DNA from 3 places in the Arthrobacter sp. NicSoilC5 genome. Region 2 is predicted to be linked to each of the others. Evidence: riboswitches for the same ligand, from Rfam matches in the RefSeq annotation. Region 2 holds a riboswitch; each other region holds the start of a gene.
The links. A riboswitch is a leader RNA that binds a small molecule or an ion and turns the genes downstream of it on or off. The one in region 2 is predicted to bind S-adenosylmethionine.
Positions count from the first base shown of each region.

Region 1: linked by a shared signal. The riboswitch ahead of LDO22_RS20735 (bifunctional o-acetylhomoserine/o-acetylserine sulfhydrylase) and the one ahead of LDO22_RS16720 (cobalamin-independent methionine synthase II family protein) in region 2 are both predicted to bind S-adenosylmethionine.
Region 3: linked by a shared signal. The riboswitch ahead of LDO22_RS06350 (aminotransferase class V-fold PLP-dependent enzyme) and the one ahead of LDO22_RS16720 (cobalamin-independent methionine synthase II family protein) in region 2 are both predicted to bind S-adenosylmethionine.

Region 1 is NZ_AP024660.1:4,477,031-4,481,854, reverse strand. It holds gene LDO22_RS20740 (homoserine O-acetyltransferase) at 1-561, opposite strand, end outside; SAM riboswitch class IV at 574-689, opposite strand; gene LDO22_RS20735 (bifunctional o-acetylhomoserine/o-acetylserine sulfhydrylase) at 793-2,115, opposite strand; SAM riboswitch class IV at 2,160-2,274, opposite strand; gene LDO22_RS20730 (VOC family protein) at 2,436-3,074, shown strand; gene LDO22_RS20725 (HNH endonuclease signature motif containing protein) at 3,281-4,824, shown strand, end outside.
Region 2 is NZ_AP024660.1:3,553,066-3,557,889, reverse strand. It holds gene LDO22_RS16730 (adenylosuccinate synthase) at 1-779, opposite strand, end outside; gene LDO22_RS16725 (M14 family zinc carboxypeptidase) at 1,014-2,030, opposite strand; SAM riboswitch class I at 2,128-2,232, shown strand; gene LDO22_RS16720 (cobalamin-independent methionine synthase II family protein) at 2,246-3,454, shown strand; gene LDO22_RS16715 (uracil-DNA glycosylase) at 3,666-4,295, shown strand; gene LDO22_RS16710 (DUF3151 domain-containing protein) at 4,366-4,791, opposite strand; gene fbaA (class II fructose-bisphosphate aldolase) at 4,792-4,824, opposite strand, start outside.
Region 3 is NZ_AP024660.1:1,356,591-1,361,414, forward strand. It holds gene LDO22_RS06340 (ribosome small subunit-dependent GTPase A) at 1-256, shown strand, start outside; gene hisN (histidinol-phosphatase) at 301-1,113, shown strand; SAM riboswitch class IV at 1,267-1,380, shown strand; gene LDO22_RS06350 (aminotransferase class V-fold PLP-dependent enzyme) at 1,417-2,835, shown strand; gene LDO22_RS06355 (class I SAM-dependent methyltransferase) at 2,921-3,679, shown strand; gene LDO22_RS06360 (metal-dependent transcriptional regulator) at 3,753-4,463, shown strand; gene LDO22_RS06365 (hypothetical protein) at 4,512-4,824, shown strand, end outside.

The DNA of each region.
Region 1 (4,824 bases), 920 kb from region 2:
AATCTGTTCGGCAGTACTGGCGGCTCCCACGGAGATCACCGCGCAGCGCTGCACCCTTTCCGGGTACGTCACCGCCCATTCCAGGGCGCGGGCGCCGCCCATGGATCCGCCGAGGACGGCGAACCAGCTCTTGATGCCCAGCTGGTCCGCGAGCCTTGCCTCGGCAACGGTGCTGTCGCGCAGCGTGACGAGGGGAAACCTGGAGCCCCAGGGCTTTCCGTCCGGCGCGGGCGATGACGGGCCCGTAGATCCGTAGCAGCCGCCAACGATATTGATGGACACCACGAAGAAGCGGTCCGTGTCCACGGGAGCGCCGGGGCCGGCCAGCTGTTCCCACCAGCCTTCTTCGTCGGTGTCGCCGCGGGTCACGTGGGTGCTGCCGGTCAGCGCATGCTCGATCAGGATGGCGTTGCTGGCGTCCGCGTTGAGCGTCCCCCAGGTTTCGTAGGCCAGGGTGACGTCCGGGAGGTATCCCCCGGCTTCGAGTTCCAGTCCCCCGATGGAGGCGTAACGGACGATTCCGTGTTGGGGGATGGTGGTTCGGGCGACGGTAACCGTCATGGCAAGACCTCTTCTACGCGCTTGCCTGCCGTCGTCTGACCGGCAGGCCAGGTCCTCACCCGGGGCACCCCACCGCGGATGGAGGGTTGCCGGCCAGCAAGCCGGGGCTGTCACTGGCACTCATGACCTGGTTCGAGTGTACGAAACACCCCCCACTCCAGGCCAAGAGTATGACTGGTTGTGACTTCCCGGTTCGCCGGCCGGCACATGCTGCGACGCTCGCGTTTGGGGCTACGCGTCGGCGCCCTTGGCTGCCCGGAAGCCTGCCTCCAGGTCGGCCAGGATGTCGTCGATGTGCTCCAGGCCAACGGAAAGCCGGACCAGGCCCGGGTGCACGCCGGCCACAACCTGCTGCTCCGGCGAGAGCTGGCTGTGCGTGGTGGACGCGGGGTGGATGACCAGGGAGCGGACGTCGCCGATGTTGGCCACGTGGGAATGCAGCTCCAGGGCGTCGACGAAGCGCTTGCCCGCCTCTGCCCCGCCGGCCAGGTTGAAGGCCACGACGGCGCCCGTCCCCTTGGGTCCGTACTTGCGGCCACGCTCGTACCAGGGGCTGGAGGGCAGCCCCGCGTAGGCGACGGATTCGACGTCGTCCCTTGCCTCCAGCCAGCGCGCCACTTCCGTGGCGTTCGCAACGTGGCGCTCCACCCGCAGGCTCAACGTCTCCAGGCCCTGGGAAATCAGGAACGCGTTGAAGGGCGAGACGGCTGAGCCGAGGTCGCGCAGCAACTGCACACGGGCCTTGAGGATGTAGGAGAGGTTGGCGCCGAGTGCGCCGCCTTCACCGAGATCGCGGGCGTAGACCAGGCCGTTGTACGTGGGGTCCGGGGTGTTGAAGCCGGGGAACCGCTCCGGATCCTTGCCGAAATCGAACTTGCCGGAATCGACGATGACACCGGCGATGGCCGAGCCGTGGCCGCCCAGGTACTTGGTGGCCGAGTGCAGGACAATATCCGCACCCCACTCCAGCGGGCGGATCAGGTACGGCGTGGACAAGGTGTTGTCCACAATGAGCGGAACCCCGGCCTGGTGGGCCACCTCGGAGATGCCTTCAATATCCAGGACGTCCTGGCGCGGGTTGGACACCACTTCACCGAAGAAGAGCTTGGTGTTGGGCTGCACGGCATCGCGCCACTGGTCCAGGTTGTCCGGATCGGCCACGAAGGTCACCGAGATGCCGAACTTCTTCAGCGTGTGCGCAAACAGGTTGTAGGTTCCGCCGTAAAGGCTGGGGCTGGCCACGATGTGGTCGCCTGCCTCGGCGATGTTCAGGACAGCGAAGGTTTCGGCGGCCTGCCCGGAGCTCAGCAGCAGCGCGGCCAGGCCTCCTTCGAGGCTGGCAATCCGTTGCTCGACGGCATCCTGGGTGGGATTGCCGATGCGGGTATAGATGGGCGCAAGTTCAGCCAGGGCAAAACGGTTGGCGGCGCTTTCAGCGCTGGGAAACACGAATGACGTGGTCTGGTAGATAGGCAGGGCGCGGGCCCCCGTGGCGCTGTCCGCCGCCTGGCCTGCGTGGATCTGGCGGGTTTCGAAGGACCATCCGTTGGACATCCAAATCTCCTTTGACATGGGCCCGGCATGCTCACCGGCAGTACGGGCCGCGCTTGCTCCCGGCTGTTGCCGGGGAGCCAGGTCTTCACCCGGGGCACCCCACCGCGGATGGAGGGTTGCCGGCCAGCGAGCCGGGGCTTGGCGCTGGCACTCATGACCTGGGCCCAGTCTAGGAACCGGACGGTTGCCGTGGACAGCATTGTGACGAACATGGTCTTCCGGCCACTGTCTCGGCCGAATAACGGGGGCGCCGGGCGCCACAAATACTAGTAAGGGTGCCCTTAGCTGAGAGCCTGATCACAAAGTGCCAAGATGTTCGCATGCGCATGGATCACGTCTCTTACGCCTGTGAACACGATGGCCTCGCGGCCACTACCGAACGTATTGCAACTGCCCTCGGCGTTGAGGCAGTGAAGGGTGGCGTACACCCCCGCTTCGGAACCCGGAATATGATCATCCCGCTCGCCGGCCACAAGTACCTCGAAGTCGTTGAGGTCCTGGACCACCCGGCATCGGACAAGGCACCGTTCGGACAGGCAGTACGTGCCCGCTCCGCTGCTGGTGGCGGCTGGATGGGCTGGTGCGTCGAAGTGGACGACCTCGCCCCCTTCGAGGAACGCCTGGGCCGCGCCGCCGTGAACGGCAACCGCAAGTTCCCGGACGGCCGCGAACTGGTCTGGAAGCAGATTGGCATCCTGGGCCTCATCGCCGATCCCCAGGTGCCGTACATGCTCAAGTGGGAGGGCGATCCCTCGCTCCACCCGTCCCACGCGTACGAGAGCAACCTCAAGATGAGCTGCCTGACCATCGCCGGTTCCGCCTCGCGCGTCACCGAGTGGCTGGGTGAGCCGGTGGAGAAGCCGCTCGAGGACGTTGCGGTGGAGTGGGTCGCCCCGCACGGAACCCCGGGCATCCTCTCGGTCACCTTTGAAACCGCCAACGGAGCCGTCACCATCTGACCCTCCCCCGTTCCTCCCCGGATCACTTCGGGGAGGTCCCCGGGTTGTGCCCGGGCAAACTTCGGCCGCCATTGGGTGGTGACAACGGCGTCACCACCCAATGGCGGCCGAATTAATTTAAGAAGCTGCCCCCTGCGCCGCTATGAAGGACGCCAGCATGAACCGTGCACACTTTGGATGTCAGTGCCTCGTTGGATGATGTGGGCATGGGAATCAGCGGTGGTGTTGAGGTGGTTTTGGAGGGTGTTCGTGCCTCTGTTGCTGCCATCGATGCGCTGGATTTCGAAGATACTTCCCTGGCTGCCGGCGCCGGCATTGGTTCCCGTGTTGACGTGCTTCAACGGCGGTATGAGATCCGGCTGGAACGGCTGGAGGTTGCGGCCCGGCTGGAGGCGCAGCTCGCCGCGATGAAGGCGCTGGATACTGCCGAAGCCGTTGCCTTCCAGCAGGCGATGACGCCGCCGGACGCCACTGTCCAGGACCGCACTTACGCGGACATGTCGGTGGTGGAGGAGATCGCCGGGGTGCTGACCATCAGCTCGGCGGCCGCGGGCGCTTTGGTGGAGCACTCACGCCGGATCTGCTCCCTGCCGCTGGTGTTCGATGCACTGTCCGCCGGGGACATGTCCTGGCAGCACGCCCGGATTGTCGCCGATGAGACTGAAGGCCTCACCACCGAGGGCGCCCTGGCGTTGGTGGCGCACTTCTTCGACCCGGCTGCACCCCAGCCCGCCCGCGGCGCGGCCCCCGGCGAGCTTGTTCCGTCCCGGTTCCGGGCGAAGGTGCGTGGTTGGCGGGAACGCCACCACCCCGACTCGATCGAGAAGCGCCATGTAAAGGGTGTGGCTGACCGGCGGATGGAATACACCCCGGACAAGGACGGTATGGCCTGGATCTCCCTCTACTTGCCCGGGGACACCGCGTGCGCTATCTGGAACCGGACCACCGCGACCGCCCGCGGCCTCCAGGGACCAGACGAACCCCGCACCCTTACCCAACTCCGCCCCGACATCGCAGCATCGCTGCTCCTCGGCGCCGGCCACGCCGAGGAAGACGGTCCCGGCCTCGGCATTCAGGGCACGGAGGGTGTCACCGGGGTCGGGAAGGTCCCTGCGCCGCGGGCCGATGTCCTGGTCACCGTGCCCGTGTTCGCCCTCCTCGGAGCCACCGACGAACCCGCCTTACTGGACGGCTTCGGACCAATCCCGGCGTCCATGGCACGGAAACTTGTCGCCGACGGGGCGGAATCGTTCTACCGGGTCCTGATCGACCCCCGCGACGGGGCACCACTGGAGATCGGCCGGAAAAACTACCGGCTCACCGAGGCCATCAAACGCTGGATCAGGATGCGCGACACCAAATGCACATTCCCCGGCTGCACCAACCGCACCCCCGACAACGAAACCGACCACCTACAAGCGTGGCAACACGGCGGCACCACCAACGTCAGCAACCTGGCCCAACTCTGCCCCAAACACCACCGGCTCAAACACCACACCAGATGGACGCCAGATCCGGCCAACAAGAATGAACCACCCGGCTGGACCTCACCCACAGGCAGGCACTACAACCCAGAACACCCCGACCCCGAACCGGCCCAGTGGCCATCGGGAAGCTTGCCGGTCGATGCTGTTGCGGCGCCCGTCGAAGCATCAGCTCGGCCCGGATCCATGGCTGGACTTGATGACACTGCCCGGCTTAGTGACACCGTTCCGCTGACTACGGCGCCACCATGGCGCGGGCCGCACCT
Region 2 (4,824 bases):
CGCGAAATCCGGGTGGGGCCGATGCCGGAACCCACCGAGGCGCCGCCGGCGGTGGGGTTGGAGGAGGTCACGAACGGGTAGGTGCCGTGGTCCACGTCCAGGAACGTTGCCTGGCCGCCCTCCATCAGGACTACCTTGCCCTCGTCCAGCGCCGAGTTCAGGACCAGGGTGCTGTCGATGACCAGCGGGCGGAGCCGCTCGGCGAAGGACAGGAAGTACTCCACGATCTCGTCCACCACAACGCTGCGGCGGTTGTAGACCTTGACCAGGAGTTCGTTCTTCTGGCGCAGCGAGCCTTCCACCTTCTGGCGCAGGATCGATTCGTCGAAGACGTCCTGGACGCGGATGCCCAGCCGGGCCACCTTGTCCATGTAGGCGGGGCCGATGCCGCGGCCGGTGGTGCCGATGGCGCGGCTGCCGAGGAAGCGTTCGGTCACCTTGTCCAGCACCTGGTGGTACGGGGCCACCAGGTGGGCGTTGGCGGAGACCCGCAGTTTTGAGGTGTCGGCGCCGCGCGCCTGGAGTCCGTCGATTTCCTGGAAGAGGGCCTCCAGGTTCACCACGCAGCCGTTGCCGATGATGGGAACGGCGTTGGGGCTGAGAATGCCTGCCGGCAGCAGCTTGAGTTCGTACTTTTCACCGCCTACGACGACGGTGTGCCCGGCGTTGTTGCCGCCGTTGGGCTTGACGACGTAGTCAACACGGCCGCCCAGCAGGTCGGTGGCCTTGCCTTTTCCTTCGTCGCCCCACTGGGCTCCTACGATCACAATTGCTGGCATGGGATCCTCCCCCATTCGTTCGGACTGCCCGGGCCGGCCACCAGGTGGCGGGCCCATGCAGCGCCGTTCATGAGAATGCCCCGAACATACCGGCCTTCGCACAGCCGCAGCACGGCGCAGCGAAGCAAGAGTTCCGGGGCTCTTACCACCCAAGTTTAGCCGATGGGGCACTTTGTCCACTGTTGTGGCCCGCCGCGGTCCTTTCTGCCAAAAGGCCGCGGCGGCCGGTGCCGCCTATTCGTCCTCCGCCTCCCCGGCGGGCCGGGACGTCTGTTCGGCGAGCGTGTTCCAGAAGGAGGTGTCGGCGTCGGCAATGGACCCGTCCGCGATGGCCGCGGCCGTGGAGGTCAGCGTGGTGACGGTCTGCTTGATCAGGTAGCCGTTGCTGCGCTGTCCGAGTGCATAGCCGTCCAAATAGTGGTCCGACATGCCGCGCATCTCGAAGAGCAGGGTGGCGATGCCGTACTCCACGGAGATGCCGTTGCGGCTGATGGTTTCGGCACTGCCGCCCTGGTACTTGCCCAGGTGTCCCCAGCCGGTGGAGTCGACGTTGTTGAAGACCACCGCGCCGAGCTGCTTGGATTTTTCGACGACGGCGGGGTCGGCGTTGGGGGTGGTGGGGTACAGGATGGAGCCGGATACCAGCTTGCCGTCACGCTCCGCCCGGGTGCCCTGGTGGTGCAGGTCGATCATGTAGTCGATCCGGTATTTGCGCATGACGTTGTTGTGCAGCGCCTGGGTCTCCGGCTGGACCTTGGCCACGTGGTCGCGGTTCAGGTCCACACCCTCGGCGTTGTAGCGGGTGAGGTGCCGGTCCCCCTTGGCGAGGTAATTGTCCAGGGAGAAGTTCACGTCACCCATGGCGCCGTCCGCATTGAGCATGGGCACCACCAGGATGTTCACGCCTTTGAGGATGTCCGCGGATTTGCCGGTCCCCAGGTGCTTAATGAACTCCATGGCGCCCTCGGTGGTGAGCTGCTCGTTGCCGTGCTGCTGGGTCAGGTACAGGATGGTGGGCTTGGCGGGGTCCGAAATGTACTTGACCACGTGGATGTCGCGCCCCTTGACCGTCTGCCCGATGACCTCCAGCTCCATTGCCGGCTGGCGGGCATCCTGGTCCTTCAGGAACGAGACCATCTGTTCGTACGTGGCGAGCTTGGACGTGGTGATCTGGCCGTTGCCGTCGTAGGTGGGGCCTTCGCCCACAGCGTGTGCCAGCGGGGCAGGTCCTGCTACGACGGCCAGCGCCAGGGCTCCGGAGACGGCGAGGAAAGCCGCCGGGCAGCCCGTCGCGACATAAAGCGGCTCAGACTTGCCCCGGGGCAGGCATCTGGATTTATGTGAGAGTGAACCATCCGGAGCGGCCGAGAGACCTGGCTCGATGACGCCGCAGCAACCACGGTCCAGCAGGATTCCTGCCGGCCGAAGGTGCTACTGCCAGGACCGATGGAAAGGAAGATTCCAGCATGTCCCTGAACACCGACCACATCCGCGTCACCCACGCGGGATCCTTGCCCCGCACCCCGGAACTCATCGCCGCCAATGCCGCCAAGGAAACCGACGGCATCACCCCTGAATTCCTGGAACTCCTGGAGGCCTCCGTGGTGGAGGTGGTCCAGCGCCAGAAGGACCTCGGCATCGACATTCCCAACGACGGCGAATACGGGCACACGATGTCCAGCTCCGTGGACTACGGCGCCTGGTGGAACTACTCCTTTGCACGGCTGGGCGGCCTGGAGCCAACCAACGTGGACCGCTGGGCCGATGCCCAGGTGCACCGCTCCTCGCCCGGCAACATTGTCCTGACCTCATTCCCTGACCGGCGCGACCGGCAGGCGTTCAACGAGGCCTACAACGACCCCTCCTCGGGCATCCTGTCCCACCGCAAGAGCGTGACCCAGCCCAAGATCGCCGGACCCCTGACCTACACGGGCCAGGACCTGGTGGCATCGGACATCAGGAACCTGAAGACCGGCCTCGCAGCGGCCGGGTTGTCGGACGGCTTCGTAGCGTCCCTCTCTCCCGGCTCCTGCGCCCGCGTGGCCAACGAGTACTACAAGTCGGATGAGGAACTTGTCTACGCCTGCGCCGATGCTATGCGGGAGGAATACAAGGCGATCATCGATGCCGGCCTGACCGTGCAGCTCGATGATCCGTCCCTGGCCGAGAGCTGGGACCAGATCAATCCCGAGCCCTCCCTGGAGGACTACCTGAAGTTCATCCAGCTGCGCGTCGAGGCCACCAACTGGGCCCTCCGCGACCTGCCCCAGGAACAGATCCGGCTGCACGTCTGCTGGGGTTCCTGGCACGGTCCGCACACCACCGACATCCCCTTCGCCGACATCATCGGATCGGTGCTGCAGGTGAACGCCGGCGCCTACTCCTTCGAGGCTGCCAACGTCCGCCACGAACACGAATGGCGGGTATGGGAGGACACCAAGCTCCCCGAGGGCAAGGTGATCATCCCGGGCATCGTCTCGCACGCCACCAACGTGGTGGAACACCCGGACTTGGTGGCAGACCGCATTGTCCGCTTTGCCGACGTCGTGGGCCGTGAGAATGTCATCGCCTCCACCGACTGCGGCCTGGGCGGGCGGGTCCACCCGCAGATCGCCTTCGCCAAGCTGGAGGCCCTCGGCGAGGGCGCCCGCCGGGCCACCAGCCGCCTCTGGTAGCTGCGGGAGGCGAAGCGGGAACCCGCCGGTTCCGTGCCCTGGCTGAGTCAGGTGCACGGGACCGGCGTTTCGTTTCCCGGGGCTTGCTAAACTGGGTAAGGCCGACCAGGAATCGGCCCACCCCAATCAACCGCCGCTGATGTGTCGCGCCCCCGCGTGCCCGTTTCCGTGGCGGCAGCAACGCCAATCCCCGCAGGAGAACCAGCACTTCATGACAGCCCTGGCACCCGAAACATTCCACGAACAGCTCATGAGCCGCCGCTACGACCCCAGCGTTGCTGCCGTTAACGAGCTCTGCGATTCCCTGCAGGAGACCAAGCCCGGAACCGTGGTCCCCTATGTGGATCCCATGCACGACGTGGAGGAATGCCGCATCATCAGCCTGTTCTCCAACATTGGCGAGGCGGACCCGTCCGGGTTCATCACGGCCGGGGACCAGGACGCCGCGACCCGCATGCTGGGACTGCAGTGGAAGCTGGGCCTGCGCCCCGAGTTCGTGATGCCGTGGAACGTCCACCCCTGGCACGTTCCCGGTGAGCCCAACGGCAAGTTCACTCCCGACCAGATCCAGGCAGGCCTGAAGCCGCTGCTGAAGTTCCTGGCCCTGGTGCCCCGTGCCTCCGTCATCGTGGCGCACGGAACCGAAGCCAACCGGTTGGCCAACGCACTCCTGAAGACCGAAGTTCCGCTGCTGTGGCGCCGTGGCCTGAAGACCTACAAGGTACGCTCCCTGAGCGGCCGCGCCTTCGCCGGTTCCCCCGCTCGCCAGGAGGAGTACCTCGAGGACATGCGCGCGGCCTACGCCGACGCCATGGCACGCACCGGCATCGCCAAGCCTTAAGCGACCGACGGCGGGTGGTTACCTTTCCAGGAAAGGTAACCACCCGCCGTCGTTGTTTAAGCGCAAAGGACTAAAACTTGCCCTCGATCGCTGCCTTCGCCGTGGGGTCCGAGTCGTTGAGGAACTTTTCGATCCGCTCCGGCTCGTCAGCCTCGCCGATGGCAGAGGAAGCCCTGCCCAGGGAATAGAGGGCCCGCAGGAATCCGCGGTTGGGCTCGTGCTCCCACGGGATGGGCCCGACGCCGCGCCAGCCGTTGCGGCGCAGCGAGTCCAGGCCGCGGTGGTAGCCGACGCGGGAGTAGGCGTAGGAATCGATGATCCGGCCCTCCGCCCATGCTTCTTCGGCGAGCACAGCCCAGAGCAGCGAGGACGTGGGGTGCTTGGCCACCAGGTCCAATGCCTCGTGGCCGGCCTCCAACTGCCCGTGCACCTCGGTTTCGGCAGGCAGGAGCGTGGGCTCCGGCCCCATCAGGTTCCGGCGGAACTCGTCCGACATCTAGAAGGTCTTTCCGGCCGAACCGAGCTGCTT
Region 3 (4,824 bases), 2.2 Mb from region 2:
CCGTTCCTTCGGGCTGGCACACGTGGACCCGGACCGGATCCTGCGCTCCTTCCCCGACCTGTCCCCCGGCATCGAAAACTGTGAACGCGGGTGCAAGCACACTGCAAACGCGGTGAACTGCGGCCTCGACGACTGGGTGGCAGGCGGACACGCAGGTCCCACCGGCCCGGCACGCCTGGCATCGCTCCGGCGGCTGCTCGGCACGGACCCGCGCATGGACGCACAGGAAACCAAAGAGCTCGGCAGCGTCAACTGACGCGTTCTCCCGGCAGAAGCGTCCACAGACGGTAGTTTGTAACCATGATCCAACCCGCTTCGAGCTACAACGATGACCTGCGCCTGGCCCATGTCCTGGCCGACTCCGTGGATGACCAGACCATGAGCCGCTTCAAGGCCCTGGACCTCCACGTTGAGACCAAGCCGGACCTGACGCCCGTCACCGACGCCGACAAGGCAGCGGAGGAAGCCATCCGCGGCCAGCTCTCCCGCTCCCGGCCCCGCGATGCCGTCCTGGGTGAGGAGTTCGGCAGCACCGGGCACGGTTCACGGCGCTGGATCATCGATCCCATTGACGGGACCAAGAACTTTGTCCGGGGCGTCCCGGTCTGGGCCACGCTGATCGCCCTGGTGGATGAAGGCGAGCCCGTGGTGGGCGTGGTCAGCGCCCCGGCCCTCGGCAAGCGCTGGTGGGCGGCAAAGGGCATGGGCGCGTACATGGGCCGGTCCCTGGCAGCTGCCACCCGGCTGCGCGTCTCCGACGTGTCCAGCCTCTCCGACGCCTCCCTCTCCTACTCCAGCCTGAGCGGCTGGAAGGAACGGGGCAACCTCGACGAGTTCCTCGGGCTGACCGAGGACGTCTGGCGGACCCGGGCCTACGGCGATTTCTGGTCGTACTGCATGGTGGCAGAGGGCTCGGTGGACATCGCCTGCGAACCGGAGCTCAACCTCTACGACATGGCTGCGCTGGTGCCGATCGTGGTTGAGGCGGGCGGCCGGTTCACCTCCCTCGAGGGCGAGGACGGACCGTTCGGGGGGAACGCGCTGGCCACCAACTCGATCCTGCACTCAGAGGTGCTGCACCGCCTCAACCCGTACCTGGATGACCTGTTGTAACTGCCACGGTTTGGCCCCCTCAAACGAATATTGCGACGCCGGACACCTCCAGACGGGGGTGTCCGGCGTCGTTTATTCGATATTGCGTAACAAAGCCCTTAACAATTGCCGCGGCTTCAATCCTGGCCGCCCCATGTCCTACGCTTTTATGCAGGTCACGAGTGCCAGCGCAAAACCCCGGTTTGCTGGCCGGCAACCCTCCATTCGCGGCGGGGTGCCCCGGGTGACGACCAGGCCGGTCCGGAGTGGATGCGGCAAGCGCGGATTCCCTATGCCGGAGTCCTGTATTCAAGTGAGGTCTCTGTGACAACTGCCACCGTCTCCCCCCAGCCCGCCATTGCCGAATCCGGCGCTCCCGGAGATCGCCACGCCGTTGCCGGCCGTCCCCTTGCTGCCGTCACCGGCGCGGAAATCCAGGCACCACTGATTTCCGGCGGCCACATCCGGTACGCGAACCTTGACTACGGCGCATCCGCTCCGGCGCTCTCCGTGGTCTCCGCCTACCTGAACGAGATCCTGCCGTACTACGCGAGCGTCCACCGCGGGGCCGGCTACGCGTCCCAGATCAGCACGTCCGTTTACGAGAACGCCCGCAGCATCGTCCGGGACTTCGTGGGCGGTCGGCCGGATGATTCGGTCATCTTCACCCGCAACACCACCGATTCGCTGAACCTCCTGGCCGGCTGCCTGCCTGCTACCGACGGCCGGCATGACGGCGAGGTCCTCTACCTGGACATCGAACACCATGCCAACCTCCTGCCGTGGCAGGGCGTTCCGCACCGCAGCATCGTTGCCGCCGACACCATCACCGGCACCCTGGACGCCGTCCGGACCGAGCTGGAGCAGGGCGGCGTCAGCCTGCTGGCCGTCACCGGCGCCTCCAACGTCACCGGCGAGATTCTTCCCATCCGGGCCCTGGCCGCGCTGGCCCACCAGCACGGCGCCCGGATCGTGGTGGACGCGGCCCAGCTCGCGCCGCACCGCAGGGTGGACATCAGCGCGGACGACGTCGACTACCTCGCCTTTTCCGGCCATAAGCTGTACGCGCCGTTCGGCGCGGGTGTCCTGGTGGGACGTCCCGACTGGCTGGACACCGGTGTCCCGCACCTCGCCGGCGGCGGGGCGGTCAAGGAAGCACGGCTCGACGGCGTCAGCTGGGCCACGGGCCCGGCCCGCCACGAGGGGGGCTCGCCGAACGTCCTCGGCGCCGCCACCCTGGCCCGCGCCACCCAGGTCATCGCCGAACTCGACCAGGACCGGTGGCACGCCCACGAATCCGCCATCCGTTCCTTCCTGGTGGAGGGCCTGCAGGACATCGACGGCGTCACCGTCCACCAGATCTTCAAGGACACCAACCCGGAAACGGACACCATCGGCGTGGTCAACTTCTCGGTCGAGGGCTACGACGCAGGGCTGGTGGCCGCCTACCTTTCCGCAGAGCACGGGGTGGGCCTGCGCGACGGCCGCTTCTGCGCCCATCCCCTGCTGAAGCGCCTGGGCCTGCCGTCCGGCTCCCTCCGGGCAAGTTTCGGCGTGGGTTCGCGGCTGGAAGACGCCGAACGCCTCCTCACCGGCATCCGGACGCTGCGCAGCAACGGACTGGGATGGGATTACGTGGTGGATGCGGGCCGCTGGGTGCCCGCCAATGATTTCCGCACCTACCCGCACTGGGCGCCCAATACCCCCGGGACGGCCGGAGCAGCCCCCTGCCTGGACGACTAGGCGGCGGGGCGGCGGCCGCCTGCTGATGCCGGGCATGCGGTAAATTCGAAGGACATCCGCAGGCAGCACCAGAAGGAGGCCACGCGTGGTTCGGGGTGGCCCCAGGCTTGATCACGGCCGGCGCACGGAGCTCGGGCAGAGCTTCCAGGACGGCGGCCGCCACTACCAGCGGGTCCGTCCCGGCTATCCTGCGGAATCTGCACGGTGGCTGGTACCGGCCGGAGCCCATGACGCCCTGGACGTCGGCGCGGGTACGGGAAAGTTCACCGCGTTGCTGCTGGCCATGGGACTGGACGTCACCGCCGTCGACCCCTCTGCGGACATGCTCGCCCAGCTGAAGGCCCACTGCCCCGCCGCCACGGCTGCGCCGGGGACTGCCGAGGCGACAGGCCTTCCCGACGCTGCCTTCGACGTCGTGACCGTTGCCCAGGCGTGGCACTGGTGCGACCCCCTGCTGGCAAGCACCGAGCTGGCGCGCGTCCTGCGCCCGCACGGAACACTTGGCCTGGTCTGGAACCAGCTGGACACCTCCGTCCCCTGGGTGCACCGGCTCTCCCGGATCATGCACGCCGGCGATGTATACCGGCCCGGCCACAAGCCCGTCGTCGGGCCAGAATTCCACGGGCTCGAAGGTCACGTCACCCACTGGCAGGACAGGGTGACCACCGGGGACTTGATGGAGCTCACCAAGTCGCGCAGCTACTACCTGCGGGCCGGTGAGGCGACGCGGGCAAAAGTTTTGGCCAACCTGGACTGGTACCTGCACGAGCACCTGGCCCATGCCCCCGGCCAGGAACTTGACCTTCCCTACCTCACCCTGGTCTGGCGCGCCACCAAGGCATGACGCACCCGGTCCGCGGCGGGGTGGCCGAAGCAGCGCACGCTGCCGCACCGGCCAAACCGGTAGGCTTGGGCACGTGAAGACCAGCGCGCCCTCCTCCTCGATCGAGGACTACGTCAAGGTCATCTACTCATTCACCGAATGGCAGGACAAGCCCATCACGTCCTCCCAGCTGGCACAGCGGCTGGGAGTGGCAAATTCCTCGGTATCGGAAATGGTCCGGAAGCTGAAGGACCAGGGCCTGGTGGACCACAAGCCCTACAGCGCCGTCACGCTGACCGAGGCCGGCCTGCGCCTGGCCCTGTCCATGGTCCGGCGCCACCGGCTCATCGAGACCTACCTCGTCCAGCGGCTCGGCTACAGCTGGGACGAGGTCCACGATGAAGCTGAACAGCTGGAGCACGCGGTGTCGGATACGTTCATCGAACGCGTTGCCGCCAAGCTCGGGGACCCTAAGCGGGACCCGCACGGCGACCCCATCCCCACCGCGGACGGCCAGGTCCTGATGCCGCGCGCCCACCTGCTCGCCGCGCTGGACCAGGGACACAGCGGCAAGATCACCAGGATCAGCGATGACAACCCCGAGCTCCTGCGGTACCTCGCCGCCCAGGACATCGACCTCGACGCCGAAGTCGAGGTGATGGGACGGCGGCCGTTTGGCGGCGCGCTGATGGTCCGGATCGCCGGTTCGGGCGGCACCCGCGACTACGACCTTGCTGATGAAATCGCCTCAGCGTTGTGGGTCTCCAGCGACACCCCGCACCCGGGCTGCGTCCTCGGCGGTTAAGCGGGCTGTCCTCTGCCGATTTGGCCGGCTCCCGTATGGTGGAAGGTGATGATCAGCAGACGCGACGCAGCAATAACCCTTGATGTTCCCCTTGAGATGGCACAGCGCCACGGCCTGCCGAAATGGATGTCGGAGGACGAGCTCCGCGGCATCATGGACAATCCCCCGCCCTGGCTGGTGCAGTCACGGGCCAACCGCACCGGCAAACGGCCCGTCTGGGTACACCTGGAATGCGCCGTCTGCGGGTACGAGGAAGCCGCCCGGCCCAAGAAGTGGTGGCCGGACTTCACTTACGTGGTGTGCGGGCACCACGCCCCTTCGGACGTTCCCGCCGTGCGCCCCGGCTGCGTCCGCAGCGAGT